2 regions of the Shinella oryzae genome follow, and region 1 is predicted to be linked to the other one. Evidence: riboswitches for the same ligand, from Rfam matches in the RefSeq annotation. Region 1 holds a riboswitch; the other holds the start of a gene.
The links. A riboswitch is a leader RNA that binds a small molecule or an ion and turns the genes downstream of it on or off. The one in region 1 is predicted to bind cobalamin.
Positions count from the first base shown of each region.

Region 2: it holds a riboswitch for cobalamin, as region 1 does, so the genes downstream of both, K6301_RS12290 (aromatic ring-hydroxylating oxygenase subunit alpha) here and K6301_RS08600 (CbtB domain-containing protein) in region 1, are expected to answer to the same signal.

Region 1 is NZ_CP081987.1:1,731,180-1,739,052, forward strand. Features, by position in the region: gene cobN (cobaltochelatase subunit CobN) at 1-205, opposite strand, end outside; gene cobW (cobalamin biosynthesis protein CobW) at 409-1,458, opposite strand; gene cobU (bifunctional adenosylcobinamide kinase/adenosylcobinamide-phosphate guanylyltransferase) at 1,462-1,986, opposite strand; gene K6301_RS08595 (CbtA family protein) at 1,988-2,776, opposite strand; gene K6301_RS08600 (CbtB domain-containing protein) at 2,789-2,965, opposite strand; cobalamin riboswitch at 3,013-3,378, opposite strand; gene K6301_RS08605 (peptidoglycan-binding domain-containing protein) at 3,457-5,088, opposite strand; gene K6301_RS08610 (cobyric acid synthase) at 5,242-6,702, opposite strand; gene K6301_RS08615 (hypothetical protein) at 6,949-7,092, shown strand; gene K6301_RS08620 (ABC transporter substrate-binding protein) at 7,858-7,873, shown strand, end outside.
Region 2 is NZ_CP081987.1:2,517,682-2,525,554, forward strand. Features, by position in the region: gene lysS (lysine--tRNA ligase) at 1-782, shown strand, start outside; gene K6301_RS12285 (FAD-binding oxidoreductase) at 863-1,966, opposite strand; gene K6301_RS12290 (aromatic ring-hydroxylating oxygenase subunit alpha) at 1,968-3,212, opposite strand; cobalamin riboswitch at 3,320-3,573, opposite strand; gene K6301_RS12295 (DUF6656 family protein) at 3,869-4,483, shown strand; gene K6301_RS12300 (diguanylate cyclase domain-containing protein) at 4,508-5,572, opposite strand; gene K6301_RS12305 (L-threonylcarbamoyladenylate synthase) at 5,730-6,704, shown strand; gene K6301_RS12310 (FAD-binding oxidoreductase) at 6,777-7,873, shown strand, end outside.

The DNA of each region.
Region 1 (7,873 bases):
TATCGACGGACATGGGATGCGACAGCGTCGCGAGGCTGGCGAGACGAAGGCGCGTATCACCACCGCGCGCACGGTGGGCGGCGGCGATGGAGGCCAGTTCCGTATCGGCAGCGGAGAGGAAGAGGATATCGCCCGGCGTCTGGCCAAGGTCGATCGCCTCCTTGCCGTCGGCGATGGTGCCCTTCTGGGCTAGCAGGAGATGCATGCAGCGCCTCCCTGCTGCGAGAGGACCGCCAAGGGGGCATACCCCCCTCTGTCACTTCGTGACATCTCCCCCACAAGGGGGGAGATTGAGCGGCGGCGTGCAGGCAAGACAGCGGGGCAAGCCGTCGCCTCATCCGATCTCCCCCCTTGTGGGGGAGATGGCCGGCAGGCCAGAGGGGGGTGCCGCCGCATGCTCATCCGATATCACACAGCCGCAGCAATGGCAGCGCGTACGGCGGCCTCATCCATGTCGTGCAGGCCGATGACGACGAGGCGGGTGCCGCGGCTTTCGTCCGGGGCCCAGGCGCGCTCGAAATAGCTGTCGATGCGGCTGCCTACGGCCTGGATGAGCAGGCGCAGCGGCTTGCCGGGCACATCGGCAAATCCCTTGACGCGCAGCACGTCGTGCTCGGCGATCACGCCCTTGAGGCGCTCGATGAAGGCGGACGGATCGGCAAGCGCCGGCAGTTCGACGACGAAGCTGTCAAATTCGTCGTGGTCGTGTTCCTCGCCGTTCTCGTGTTCCAGTTCATGGTGCGACTTGCGGTTGGCGATGTCGTCTTCCGTGCCGACGCCGAGGCCGAGCAGCACGGCGGCGGCCACGTCACCGTTCTTCGCCTCGATCATCGACGGCTTGCGGGCGGTGCGCGAGGCGACCTCGTCGCGCACGGTCTGGATACCGGCGGCGTCGAGCAGATCGGTCTTGTTGAGCACGATGAGGTCGGCGGCGGTCAGCTGGTCCTCGAAGAGCTCTTCCAGCGGGCTTTCGTGGTCGAGGTTTTCGTCCTCGACGCGCAGGGCATCGACCCTGTCATGATCGTCGGCGAAACGGCCGGCCGCGACGGCGGCGCTGTCGACCACGGTGATGACGCCGTCGACCGTCACCTGCGTCTTGATTTCCGGCCAGTTGAAGGCGGCGACGAGCGGCTGCGGCAGCGCGAGACCAGAAGTCTCGATGACGATATGGTCCGGGCGGTTCTCCCGCTCCAGCAGCTTCGACATGGTGGGGATGAAGTCGTCGGCCACGGTGCAGCAGATGCAGCCATTGGTGAGCTCGATGATATCGTCCTCGGTGCAGGCCTCCGCGCCGCAGCCCTTCAGCACGTCGCCGTCGACGCCGAGATCGCCGAACTCGTTGATGATGAGCGCGATGCGCTTGCCGCCGGCATTCTGCAGGAGGTTGCGGATCATCGTCGTCTTGCCGGCCCCGAGAAAGCCGGTGATAACGGTGGCGGGGATCTTCTGTTGCAGCATGGCTCAACCCTTCATTTTCAGCGGCAGTCCGGCCGCAACGAAATACACTTCCGGTACGAGCGCCGCCACCTGCTGGTGGAGCCGCCCGGCATGGTCGCGAAAGTCGCGCGCCATGCGGTTTTCAGGTACGATGCCCAGGCCGACCTCGTTCGAAACGAAGACCAAACGGCCCGGCGCCTGTGCGATGGCCGACAGGAGGCCGGCGCATTCCTGCGCGATGTCGCGTTCCTCCAGCATCAGATTGGCGAGCCAGAGGGTCAGGCAATCGACGAGGACCGCACGATCAGCCCGCGCGACATCGGCGATCCGGGCCGCGAGCGCAAGCGGTTCCTCATGCGTTTCCCAGCCGTCGCCGCGGTCTTCCCGGTGCCTGGCGATGCGTTCACGCATCTCGTCATCCCAGGCGCGGCCGGTGGCGATATAATGACGCGAAAGGCCGGTCTCGGCGACCAGCCTTTCGGCAAAAGTGGATTTTCCGGAACGCGCACCGCCCAGAACCAGGACGGCTCCGGGCGATGTCAGCGTCATATCAGGCAGCCTTGGCGATCTTTTCGTTGGCAAAGCCAAGCGAAAGGCCGAGCACGATCCAGAAGAACAGCGTCGTGGCAAGGGCCGCGACGGCGAACTCCGCACCGAGAACGGCCGGAACGGCGCTGGAAATGTCCGACGGCTGCGGCGCGCCATAGACCTGCGGCGCGGCAATCAGCACCACGCCGGCGATCTTGGCCACGATGCCCGGCCTGAGGAACAGCAGGTAGAGCCCCGCCGCCGACAGCACGACCGCCGCAACCCACCAGATCTGACGCTGCGTCAGGTCCGCGGCCGGGAAACCCGGCAGTTCCGGCGGCAGGCCGATGGCCGGCAGCATATGCACGGCAAGCCAGCCGGCAGCGCCCCACAGCGCCCCGTTGGCGACCGTGATCGGATGGCCGGAGACAAGGCTGAAACCGGCAAGCAGCAGCGCGAAGCCTGCTCCCGTCACGAGGTTGGCCAGCAGCGTGCCGGAGAACCGGCTCATGCCGAACATGATGCCACCCTCTTCATGGCCTTCGGCGTCGTGAGCGTAGGCAACGGAGACGGGCGACAGGTAAGCTGCGACGTTGAGGATGACGGCGCCCAAGGACGAATGCTCATGCGTCGCGGCAGCGCCATCGGCGGACGGCGTGGTGCCTTCGGTGGCGGGTGCCGCCTCATCGCCGCCTTCGAATTCTTCGGCGTGAAGGATGAGCGGCACGACGCGGGCCTCCTGGGCGGCCGTCATCAGGACGCCAGAGAAGAGCCCGGCCACCAGGGCGGCCAGGAGATAACGAACGATCATATCGGAAACTCCTTAGTGGCAGGGAAAGCCGTAGGAGTGACGCGTATCGTGCGCGGTGTCGTGCAGCACGGCCGAATTCGCAAGGCCGGCGCCGAAGACGAGGAACCCGCCGAGCAGCAGCGCGAGAACGCCGGCGACAAGGCGATCGCTCGCGGAAAGCGTGATAGAAGACGTATTGGAAACAGCCATGACAACCTCCGTGCAGGCATCGGGGAAGCCCCTCCCCAGGTCGGGCGATATGCCCTCATTGGCTGGCAGGTCTCCTGGCTCGCAGCGTCCGGCGCATCAGCGCCTTCGGGCCGCCCTCACCTTCCCAGGTCTTTTCGCATCACGCAGGCGGACGATTCGTAGAAGAAGAGGCGTCCAGCCCCGGTTATCGTGATGCCACCCAGTGGCTTTTCCGGTCGGTGTTCCTTTCGCGCTTCAAGGACAACATTGCCCTCTTACCCGCGAAATTCCTCCCTCCGGATGGGCGTCCCTCGCTACTCTACAGTCGCGGGGTCGGCCGTGATTGCAGCGCCCTGATTGGGTCCGCCGCGTCACATTCCCATTTACTCACCGGTCCGTTTCCGGACCAGAGAACCATCCAATAGTCGGATGATTATGCCGCCGGCCGCCACAAGTCAATCGACAGCCAGCGGCATGGCCTGTGCCGAAAACGCCGGCCGGCCGTCGCAAACTCAATAGCCGGGGATGATCACCACGCCGCCGCGCCGGCGGTAGTAGCCGTCATCGCTGTAGTAAGGACCATCGTAATAGCCGTCGACCGGGCCCTCGAGCACATCGTATTCGCGCTGGTAGCGGCGCTCGCGGCTGGCCTGGCGTGCCTCGGCAAACTGCGCGGCCTGGCGCAGGGCGGCGAACTGCCGGCGTGAAAGATAGCCATCGGCGCGGTAGCCGGACGCACCCTGCCATGCGGCGATCGCCGCGCGGGTGCGCGGGCCGAAGACGCCATCGGCGCCATAGGTGCTGTAGCCCAGCGCGCTCAGCCAGCGCTGCGCCTGAATCCGCGTCGAGCGCTCCATATAGGCCTCACGCGGATCGACGACGGGGCGCTCCTCGACCAGGCGCTCGGTTTCCGCCTTCTGCGTCGGCGTGGTCGCGAGGGCAGCCATCCGCTCGCGCGCATCCGATGCATACCGGCCGCGCGGATAGGCGTCGAGATAGGCCTGGAACGCCTGCCGAGAGCCGGATACCACCGCCTTCTGGAACGTGTCTTCCTCGCGCTTGGCCGCAGCGAGCCTGTCGGCTTCCGCGTTGTCGTTCGTTGCCGTTGCCGGGCCGCTGGTGGTGGCGCGCTTCTGGGCGGCCTCGGCCTCCTCGGCACGCTTCCTGGCCTCGGCGGCAAGGCGAGAGGCTTCGGCGGCCTTGGCCTCGGCTTCCGCCGCAGCCTTGGCGGCCTCCGCCTTCAGGCGCTCCAGCTCGCGCGTCTTTTCCTCGGCCAGCTTGCGGGCGGCTGCCGCCTCCTGCTCCAGCCGGGTCTTTTCGGCAGCCGCGGCTTTTTCCGCTTCCAGCCGCTTGGCTTCTTCGGCACGGGCGGCCGCGGCTTCGGCAGCGCGGGCATTCGCCTCGGCCTCGGCGCGGGCCTTCTGGGCCGCGGCGGCCTCGTCGGCCTTGCGGCGCTCTGCCTCGGCCTGCACGCGCGCCGCCTCGTCCGCCCTGGCCTTTTCGGCAGCAGCGGCGGCTTCCTTCTTCACACGCTCGGCTTCGGCAGCCTTCTCGGCCGCCAGCCTGCGTTCATCCGCCGCCTTCCGGTCCGCCTGGAGGCGGGCGGCTTCCTCTGCCCGCGCCTTTTCAGCGGCTGCGGCTTCGGCCTTCGCCTTTTCCTCGGCGGCGGCCTTTTCGGACGCAAGCTTGCTGGCTGCGGCAGCGGCCGCCTCGGCCTTCGCCGCTTCGGCTTTCGCCTTCTCGGCCTCGGCGGCCTTGCTGGCGTCCTCCGCCTTGGCCTTCTCCGCATCGGCGACGCGCTTGGCCTCCTCGGCGGCCTTCGCCTCATCGGCCTTGGCCTTGGCGGCGGCATCGTCGGACGCCGTCGTGGCCGGCTTCGCGTTGCCCGCGGCCTTCAATTCGGCGATGCGCAGACGCGCCATCGAGGCGAACGTGCCGTTGGGATACTGTTTCAGGTAGTTTTCAAACTGCGTGACATCGCTGCCGGAGGAGGCTTTCTGCCAGAAGGCGAATTCTTCCTCCCAACGCTTGCCGGCATTGGTGGTTTCCTTAGCCGTCTGGGCGAAGGCAGCCACCGGAAAACCGGCGAGCGACAGCCCGACAAGGCCCACCAGAACAGATCGAGCAAGAGGTCCAGAACCCATCAAATCACCCTTTCGGATCGCACAACGGCGTCGGCACCCGCAGAGCGGGCATGATAGTGTCCCTCCTTGCACCGAAATCAGGCGCAACTTTGGTGCGGCCGCGACCGGCAGTGGAGAAACCCGATGTCTGAACGTTTCAGGCCGGCGGTTTAATCAGCGGGTGCCCATAAGGCTGTCGAGCCAGCGCGGATCCAGCACGGCTGCAAGCTCGGCCGCCACGCCGTCGAGTGCCGCATCGACGCCGGCCCGGTAATCGAAGCCGCCGCCCTCGATGCCGAAATCCGCAAGCAGCCGCGCCCGGTAGGCATCGCTCGAGAGCAGTCCGTGCAGATAGGTTCCCATCACGCGGCCATCCGGCGAGACCGCGCCGTCCGGCCGGCCGTCTATGCTGACGGAGGGACACAGCGCATCCGGCCCCGTGGTGCGGCCGAGATGGATCTCATAGCCTTCGAGCGGCACATCGTATTGCAGGGAGCGGGCGTCGCTGTTGCGCACGGTCTTTTCCGGCGCCATCTCCGTCTCGACCGCAAGCAGCCCGAGCCCTTCGACCTCCCGCTCGCCGCCTTCGATGCCGAGCGGATCGGTCACGCGGCGGCCAAGCATCTGATACCCGCCGCAAATGCCGATGACGCGCCCGCCGCGGCGCACATGAAGGGAAAGATCCCGGTCCCAGCCCGCGGCGCGGAAATCGCGCAGGTCCGAAATGGTGGATTTCGAGCCCGGAAGGACGACAAGGCCGGCATCGGCCGGCAGCGCCTCCCCCGGCCGCACGAAGACGAGATCGACCTGCGGCTCAGCCTTCAAGGGGTCAAGATCGTCGAAATTGGCGATGCGCGGCAGCACGGGCACGGCGACCTTGAGCGCCCCGCCGCCACCCTTCGCCAGACGCTCGAGCACGACGGAATCCTCTGCCGGCAGGCGCGCGGCATCCTTCAGCCAGGGCACGACGCCGAAACAAGGCCAGTCGGTGAAGCGGCCGATTTCGGCGATGCCGCTGTCGAACAGCGTGACATCGCCCCGGAACTTGTTGATCAGATAGCCCGTGACCGTGCGCCGGTCCTCGTCCGGCAGAATGGCGTGGGTGCCGACCAGCGAGGCGATGACTCCGCCGCGATCGATATCGCCCACCAGCACGACCGGCACGCCGGCCCGGGTGGCGAACCCCATATTGGCGATGTCCCCGGACCGCAGGTTGATTTCCGCCGGCGAGCCAGCGCCCTCGACGACCACGAGGTCGGCGCCGGCCGATACGGTCTCGAAGCTCTCCATCACTGCGCCCATGAGCTTGGGCTTCAGCGCCTGGTAGTCCCGCCCCTTGGCCTGCCCGAAGACCTTGCCCTGAACGACGATCTGGCTGCCGACATCCGACTGCGGTTTGAGCAGCACCGGGTTCATATGCACGCTGGAGGGCACGCGCGCGGCAAGCGACTGGAGCCACTGTGCGCGGCCGATCTCGCCGCCATCGGCCGAAACGGCGGCATTGTTCGACATGTTTTGCGGCTTGAACGGACGCACCGTCAGGCCGCGGTTGGCGGCCATGCGGCAGAGCCCCGCCACCAGTACCGTTTTTCCGACATCCGAGCCGGTGCCCTGTAGCATGATCGTTCTTGTCATGGCGCTTTTCCTATCACCGCGTCTCGCCACCGGAAAGCCCTGATTTACCGCAATTTTGCCGCAATCCGGCCCGGTGCTCCGATGTATTTCCGCAACAGCATGCCATGCAAGATCGGCATAGCTGGGATGCTATCCGTTTTGCGACATTTTGCGCCGTGAACGACGCTGATTTTTCTCTTCGGCGCACCTATATGAGGGACATCAGACAGCCGAGGCGCGTGGCTTCGGATTTTTAGGACAAAGACCATGCTGTTTATCTTCAGCAAGCCGAACTTCGTACAGATCGCCTGGAACGGCGTCGCTCCCCAGAACCAGTCGCGCGTGCGCAACGAGGTCATGGATGCGCCGCTCGGCCCGCTCGGCGTCATCCGCACGCGCAACATCGGCTGATCCTTCGAGCGCGACGTCAGGTCCCGCTCGCATCCAGCGTCGCCTCTCTCCGGGAGGCGACGTTTTTTATTGCCTGCCGGATCGCTAAAACGCAAAAGCCGTGCACCCCTGGTGGGAGTGCACGGCTTGCCAAAATACGCATGGCGGCTTCCGACAAAAACACATCGGAGCCCAGTCACCCCGGTACGCAATACCTTTTCCGGAGCGTTCGGCAGTGTCCCCCGCCGTGGGAAGATCAATAGCGCCACATCGTTACCGGACGGTTATCGAGACCTTAAGCAAAGGTGAATCGCGATTTTTTTATAAAACCGCGAAAAAAGTGACTGCTGGGGCGAAACGGCGCAATCCGGACACGATCTGTCTGCTTCCGAACAGGAAGCGGCGTTCCCGGGACGGATCGCTTACGAGTATTTGCCCGCACCGGAGCAAACGCCCATTTTTTCGACGGCAAGAACACCTGTTTTTCAGCATTCCGGCCATGGCTAGCGCCCGATGCAGCCCGTGCCTGCCTCTCAGGCGGTTGATTTCTCAACAAGAACCCGTAGGCTTGCCCCGTGACGTACGCAGACGGATCGCCGGTGACAGGGTTACGCCGGGGAACAAAAAAAGCTCGACGTCCTTGCAGCAGGGGGATTGGCTCGCCTCACCTGGCATCGCATTCCCTCGTCTGCCGAACACTGAGACCGGGCAGTCGGGACAACGCAGTAACCTGCTCTGCCTTCCGGGATGAACGCTGCATCTCAAGACTGGGAGGTCTTAAATCCTATGAAGAAGCTTTTTG
Region 2 (7,873 bases), 790 kb from region 1:
CGCTGGTCTCCGGCCTCACCGACAAGGTGTTCGAGATCAATCGCAACTTCCGCAATGAGGGTGTGTCGACGAGGCACAATCCCGAATTCACGATGATGGAGTGCTACTGGGCCTATGCCGACTACGAGGACGTGATGGACCTCGTGGAACGCCTCTTCGCCGAGCTGGCCGTCAAGATCCACGGCTCGACCGAATTCGCCTATGGCGACAAGGAGCTCTCCTTCAAGGGCCCGTTCAAGCGTGTGCCGATGCCCGATGCCGTCAAGGAAGCCACCGGTATCGACTTCCTTGCCATCAAGACGGACGAGGAAGCCCGCGCCGCCGCCAAGGCGGCCGGCTTCGAAGTTGAAAAGGACTGGACCTGGGGCGAGTGCCTTGCCTTCATCTTCGAGGAGAAGGTCGAGGGCACGCTGATCCAGCCGAGCCATGTCACCCATTTCCCGAAAGACATCTCGCCCTTCGCCAAGGAAGTACCGGGCGAGCCGCGCCTCGTCGAGCGGTTCGAGACCTATTGCAATGCCTGGGAACTCGGCAATGCCTTCTCCGAACTGAACGACCCGGAAGAGCAGCGCGCCCGCATGGTCGAGCAGCTCAACCAGGCCCATGCCCGCGGCGAGAAGGACAAGCAGCTCGACGACGAGTTCCTGGATGCGATCGACCAGGGCATGCCGCCCGCCGGCGGCCTCGGTATCGGCGTGGACCGCCTGATCATGTTGCTCACCAACGCCCCGTCGATCCGCGACGTCATCCTCTTTCCGGCGCGCCGCGCAAAGGCGGACTGAGGCCGGATCACAATCCGAAAACGCAAAGCCCCGTCACCGGTCGGTGACGGGGCTTTTTATCGAGATCGCGCAGCGCTGGCTTACGCTTCGATGGACACGTCGCCGATCGGCCGCGAGCAGCAGGCAAGGATATAGCCTTCCTCGATTTCATCATCGAGAATGCCGCCATTGTGGTTCATCTCGACCTCGCCGGAAATCTTCATCACCCGACAGGTGCCGCACAGGCCGCCTTCGCAGGCCGCGCCGATACGCACCCCGGCCGAACGCGCCGTCTGGAGGATCGTCTGGCCGGGCGGGCATTTCGCGTCCTTGCCCGCCATGGTGAAGGTGACGGTCGAGACCGCGTTGGCATCGACCTCCTGTTCACCCGCACCCGCGCGGATCGCGATTTCCTCCGGCGCCGGCGCGGCCGCCGGCTGGAAGCTTTCCTCGTGGTAGCGGTCCATGTTGAAGCCGCAGACCTTGAGCATGTCGCGCACGCCACGCATGAAGGGTTCCGGACCGCAGCAGAAGACGGTGCGATCACGGAAATCCGGTGCCAGCAGCGACAGCCGGGCAGCATCGATGCGACCGCGCACGCCGTGCCATCCGTCGCGCGGATTATGGCCTTCCACGACGAAGCCCAGCGACAGGTTGGGCATCTGGGCCGCGAGACATTCGAGCTCCGCCTTGAACAGCAGGTCTTCCGGCTTGCGGGCGCAGGTGACGAAAGCGACGTCCGATTGCGGGCTGCAATCCGACATCCACCGCGTCATCGACATCATCGGCGTCACGCCGGAGCCGGCCGAGATGAAGAGGTACTTTTCCGCGGGATAGCGTACGAAGGAGAAATCGCCGAGCGGGCCGAAGGCCTTCAGCTTCATGCCGGGACGCAGATGATCGAACATCCACCGCGTGCCGATCGAACTCTTCTGCGCCTTCACCGTCACGGCGACGGAGAAGGGACGCGAAGGGGTCGAAGACAGCGTATAGGTCCGCATGACCGGATCGTCTTCCGAGACCGGCAGTTCCAACGTGACGAACTGGCCCGGCAGGTACCGGAACCAGTTGTCACGATCGGAACGGAAGGTAAAGGTCATCACATCGGCCGTCTCCACCGTGACGGCAATGCATTCCAGCATATGCTGGCGATCGTTCCACGGCTGGAGTTCGTCGAAATGGCGGAAATCGCTCGTGACCGTCATGTCAGGCGACCCGCGACAGCGGCTTCTTGGCGCCGTCGAGCCGCTCCACCATGAAGTTGGTGTACCACTCGACGAACTGCATCACGCCGCCCTCGTCTTCGGGCGAGTAGGGGCCGGGCTGGTAGGCCGGCGAGCGAATGCCGAAGGCGTTTTCCTCGACGATCCGGCGGTCCTGGTCGTTGGTTTCAGTCCAGACATGCGTGAGCTCGTCGAGCCGGTAATCCACGCCCTCGACCGCATCCTTGTTGACCAGCCACTTCGTCGTGACCTGCGTCAGCTCGGGGCCGAGCGGCAGGACGCGGAAGGTGATGGCGTGATCGGCCAGCACATGGTTCCAGGTCGTCGGGTAATGGAAGAGCAGGAGCGTACCGATATGGCTTTCCAGCACGTCGCTCGACAGCGGCCGCTGCACGGCGCGCGCGCCGGACATGGTGTAGCTCTCGGCATCCTGGATGAGCGGCATGCGCGCGGCGCGGAACTGGCCGGTCGGCGAGATCTTGAACTCGCTCGGCAAGCCGGCGGCTTCGCACTTCGCCCAGTGCTCCGCGATGACGGGGTCATCCTTGGCGCCCTGTACGCCCGTCGCGCTCGGCGCTTCGGGATAGGTGCGGCAGAGCTCCGGATGGTTGGCGGCGCAGTGGTAGCACTCGCGGTTGTTTTCCCACACGAGCTTCCAGTTGCCCTTCTCGATGATCGTGCTCTCGAAGGCGACCTTCGTCTCGCCAAGGCGGTGGCGGGCGAGATAGGGATCGACGAGATTGCGGAAGGGCGCGAAATCGGGCGCCTCATCGGCAAGGCAGATGAAGATATAGCCGCCGACCGTCTGGCAGTGGATCTGCTTCAGGCCGTGCTGGGTCTTGTCGAAATCCTCAGCCATGTGGCGCGCGAAGAGCAGCGAACCGTCGAGTTCGTAGGTCCACTGGTGGTAGGGACAGACGAGCTTGGCGGAAGAGCCCTTGTTCTGCGTGCAGACGCGCGAGCCGCGATGGCGACAGGAATTGTGAAGGGCACGAACGGTGCCGGTCCGGTCGCGGGTGACGACGACGGGATAATCGCCTACCTGCACCGTGAAGTAGTTGCCGGACTTGGGGATCTCGCAATCGTGGCCGATGAACAGCCAGTCGCGGTACCAGATCGTCTCAAGATCGAGCTTGTAATAGTCGGGGTCGATGTAGAAAGCCTGCTCGAGGCTGTGGCCTTCGCGCCGGTTCTTGAGCTTGCGGAGCACGTCGCTGTGAATGTCCATGCCGGATCCTCAGAATATCCAATAATTTGCCGAGGCGCGCTGAGGAGACGGCATCCGGGCGGCAAGCCGCACGGTCTGCACGCTTCCCGGCCGCCCGCCGCAGCCAGTCACGATCGTTACTCCAGGCTGGTTTCCGGGCTGAGGAGTGTCCTTGGCCGGTCATGATCCGCACAGAAAGCCTCGCGGCTCGCCTGGGACCATGCCTTCCGGACCTGGTGCAGCGCCTTCCCGGACCTCCCGTCCAGTGGCTTCCTGCTGCACCTTGCTCCAACACCGTTGCGGGGGCAGCGCCGGATTTAAACCGGCTTCCCAATTCTCCACCCCTCCCTTGGAGGCGGGCACCTTGAGTGTTCTTATCTAACCGCAAGAAAGACCGGGCGGCACGCCGGAAAACGACATGCCATCATGTTTTGACGACAGCCCCCTTTGCATGGGCCCTACCTGCATTGCTCTCATTAAGTTAAAGGTTTCAATGTGATGCGCCTAATTTTGCGGCGCAATGCGTATAGTTTTGGCAGCAGGCGGCCGCGTGACGGCAGGTTGTCATATTGCGACCATAAAGGATGCACCTGGAAAAGGCACCCTGTCGGAAAGGAAAGCTTAACGACGTTTCCATACTCTTTCGTCGATAAAGGCACGACGATGGGGTGCGACGGGTGCAGCAGACAGGTTTCCGATACTACGACGCTGTCGCCTTCAAGCGCGCGAACCCGCCCCGGTCCGCGCATACCGAATTCCTGCGCACGGGGCGGATCGATCGCACGCCGACCTGGAGCGCTACCGAAAAACGTTATCTCAGCTACGAAGAAGTCGCCGAGCGTACCGGCCGCAAGCTGGAACGGGCCGGCAGCATCACGCACGGCCGTATCAACCGCTTCCACCAGTCCATCCAGTTTCCCCGCCTCATCTTTCACCGCACGCTCGCCGGCACGCCGCATCTCGGCTACTGCCATATCACCGTCGCCAAGTCCCGCTTTGCCGAATTCGAGAATGTTCAATGGGCCTTCTACATGGCCAATTTCCAGGCCGAGATCGGCGCCGACAGCGACCACGGGGAGCAGTTCTTCGATAGCATCTCCCGCAAGCCGGGCCGCATGTACTTCGCCGTCGCGATCACGCCTGCGGAAGAAGCCGGACGGCTCAGGATCGACAACAAGATACGCGGAAACGGCGTGCTGTTCCGCACCGATGACCCGAAGCTGGCGATGAAGAACGTTCTCATGCTTAGCGCAGGCAACGAGGCGCTGCGCAAGATCATCCGGGCGATGTAGCCGTAACCGGCAGCGCCCGGTGGCTCAGGACGCCCGGTAGATCATCCAGTCGCGACCGGAAGCGGCGGATTCGCCCGGTCCGTGCACGACGACCCTGTCACCGCCGCCAGCCCGCGCCTCCGCCAATGCCTGCTCGCAGGCCGATGACAGAGCCAGCGCGCTATCGGCCCGGTCGGCCATGCAGACACCGGCTGACAGGGTGAGATGGCCGAGATTGCGGCCCGTGCGCGGATCGCGCAACGCCACCGTCTCGAACGTATTGCGCAACTGATCGATGAGCCGCAGCATCTCCGCTTCGTCCCCTGTGTGGAACAAGAACCCGAAGCGCAGGCCATCGAAACGCACCGCGAGGTCTTCACCGGGGAACACCTGGCGAATGAGCCCGCCATAGAACGTCACAAGGTGATCCGAAAGCGCTTCGATCTGCGCGGGAGAAAAGCGCCGTCCCGCATCGACCTCGGCGATGGCGACGCCGCACAGCATGGGCAGTTCGGGATTGGCATAGACGCTGGCAAGCGCTTTGTTGAAGGCCCGGCGATTGCCGAGTTTCGTCGGCGGATCGATGAACTTCATCGCCTCGAATTCCGCCATCTCCTTCTGGATGCCGTCCATGACGACCGATTGCGCCGCGACCTTCTTCGCCATTTCAGCCGTATGCGTGACACGCAGCTCTGTTGCCCGCTGAAGGGCCTCGAGCGAACTGCCGAGCGCGCCTTCGCCCATGCCGCTGGCATTGCGGATCACCTGCGACGCTTCGCCGATCAGGCGGCCATAGTCGGAAAGCGAGGCGCGCTCCTGACCGAGCAGGTCCATGAAGTTGGCCATCTCGTTGGTGATAGCGCCTGCCGAGCGCTGCAGCACGCTCGCCTCATGCTGATGCGGCAGGTATTTGCGCCCGAGTTCGTCGAGCCCCGCCTGGGTCTTGTATTTGCCGAGCGCGATGAACTCGCGCACGAGATCGGGATTGTTGCCCGCATAGGCCTCATAGACCAGCTCGTAGTTTCGCGGCAGGCCCTCGATGCCCATCTGCTTCATGGCCGTCGCAACGCGCAGCGCGACATCGATCGTGGAGGATTTCTTGTGTGTCATCAACCGGAACCTGTGGGCACAACCTGTTACCATCAGGCATATCAGCGCGCCCTTACGGCCAGTCTAATCAGGTCGTTGCAATTTTAGGCAATGGGCTGGCCTCTTGGCATCCGCTGCCAAAGCCCTGTAAAGGAAGCCGACGAAACGGAAGCGCGAAATGGCTGATATCGTGGACACGAGGACGGATGCGACGGCAGCCCTGGAGCGAGCCTGCGAGGCCCTGTCCCGCGGCGTGCCCGTCGCCATTCCCACCGAAACGGTCTACGGCCTGGCAGCCGACGCCACCGACCCGCTGGCGATCACCCGCATCTATGAAATGAAGGGCAGGCCGCGCTTCAACCCTCTGATCTGCCACATGGCCGATCTCGCGATGGCGGAGCAACATGCGGTCTTCGATCCAATGTCGCGGGCGCTGGCGCAAGCCTTCTGGCCGGGACCGCTGACGCTCATTGTGCCGATCCGTCCCGAAAGCGCCATCCATCCGCTGGCGCGTGCCGGCCTGGATACGGTTGGCATCCGCGTGCCGGCGGGCTTTGCAAGCCGTCTGCTCACCGCCTTCGGCCGCCCGCTGGCGGCGCCCAGCGCCAACACGTCGGGCAGGATCAGCCCCACGACGGCCCGCCACGTCGCCGATGACTTCGGGGACAGGCTGGAGCTGGTTCTCGACGGCGGTCCGGCAGCCGTCGGGCTCGAATCCACAATTCTTAAGGTCGAGGGCGACACGATCCGTCTGTTGCGGCCGGGCGGCCTCGACGTCAGCGAGATCGAACGCGTGACCGGCCGGCGCGTCCAGCGGAACGAAAAGGCGGGTGCCGCCATCGAGGCCCCCGGCATGCTGGCCTCGCATTATGCACCCGCGGCCCCCGTGCGGCTTGACGCAAGCGACGTCAAACCGGGTGAAGTGCTCATTCGCTTCGGCGGCGCGCCGCTTCCCGGCGAGGATGCCGCAGCCCTCGTGCTGGATCTGAGCCCGGCCGGCAACCTGGCCGAAGCGGCCGCCAACCTGTTCGGCTATATGAAGCGTGCGGACGCGACCGGCGCCGGCTCCATCGCCTTCTCGCCGATCCCGGAAACCGGCCTCGGCGAGGCCATCAACGACCGCCTGCAACGGGCCGCCGCGCCGCGTGGCTAGATTTATGACGGCATTTACCGGCGCCGATGCCATGCGCGTGGGCGGGAGATGCACAGGAAGGAACGACGACGCATGGTCCAGGCGACCCTTTCCCCCGAACTCATCGCGCGGTTCGCCGCGATCGTCGGCCCGGCCCAAGCCCTTGTCGACGACGGCGATATCGCCCCCTACCTGATCGAAAGCCGCGGCCTGTATCACGGTGTCTCGCCGCTGGTGCTGCGGCCCGGCACCGTGCAGGAGGTTGCCGATATCCTGGCGCTCGCCACGGAAACGCGCACGGCGATCGTGCCGCAGGGGGGCAATACCGGCCATGTCGGCGGCAGTGTCCCGCGCGAAGGGGCTGCCGACGTCGTGCTCTCGCTCTCCCGCCTCAACCGCATTCGCGATGTCGATCCGGTCGGCGATGTCATCGTCGCCGACGGCGGCTGCATCCTGGCCGACATCCAGGCGCAAGCCGAGGCGGTGGGCCGGCTCTTCCCGCTGTCGCTCGGCTCGGAGGGCTCCTGCCAGATCGGCGGCAATCTTTCCACCAATGCCGGCGGCACCGCCGTGCTCGCCTATGGCGGCATGCGCCAGCTCTGCCTCGGGCTCGAGGTCGTTCTGCCGACGGGCGAGATCTGGAACGGGCTGCGCCGCCTCAAGAAGGACAATACGGGTTATGATCTGCGCGACCTCTTCATCGGCGCTGAAGGCACGCTCGGCGTCATCACCGGCGCCGTGCTCAAGCTGTTTCCCCGTCCACTCGGCCACGAGGTCGCCTTTGCCGGGCTGAAATCGGTCAAGGACACGCTGGCGCTGTTCGAACGCGCTTCCAGCCGGTGCGGTACCGCGCTTACAGGGTTCGAGCTGATGCCGCGCCTCGGCGTCGACTTCACCACACGGCACATTCCAGGCGTCCGCGACCCGCTTGCCACCGCGCATGACTGGTATGTCCTGATCGACATCTCGACCTCCGATGCCGCCGAGACCGCCACGCACATGATGGAGGCGCTTCTGTCCGAAGGTTTCGAGGCAGGGCTGGTCGAGGATGCGGTGATCGCGGCAAGCGAGGAGCAGCGCAAGGCGCTCTGGCACATGCGCGAAAGCATGTCGCCGGCGCAAAAGCCGGAGGGCGGATCGATCAAGCACGATGTGTCGGTGCCGGTTTCCGCCATCCCGGACTTCATGGC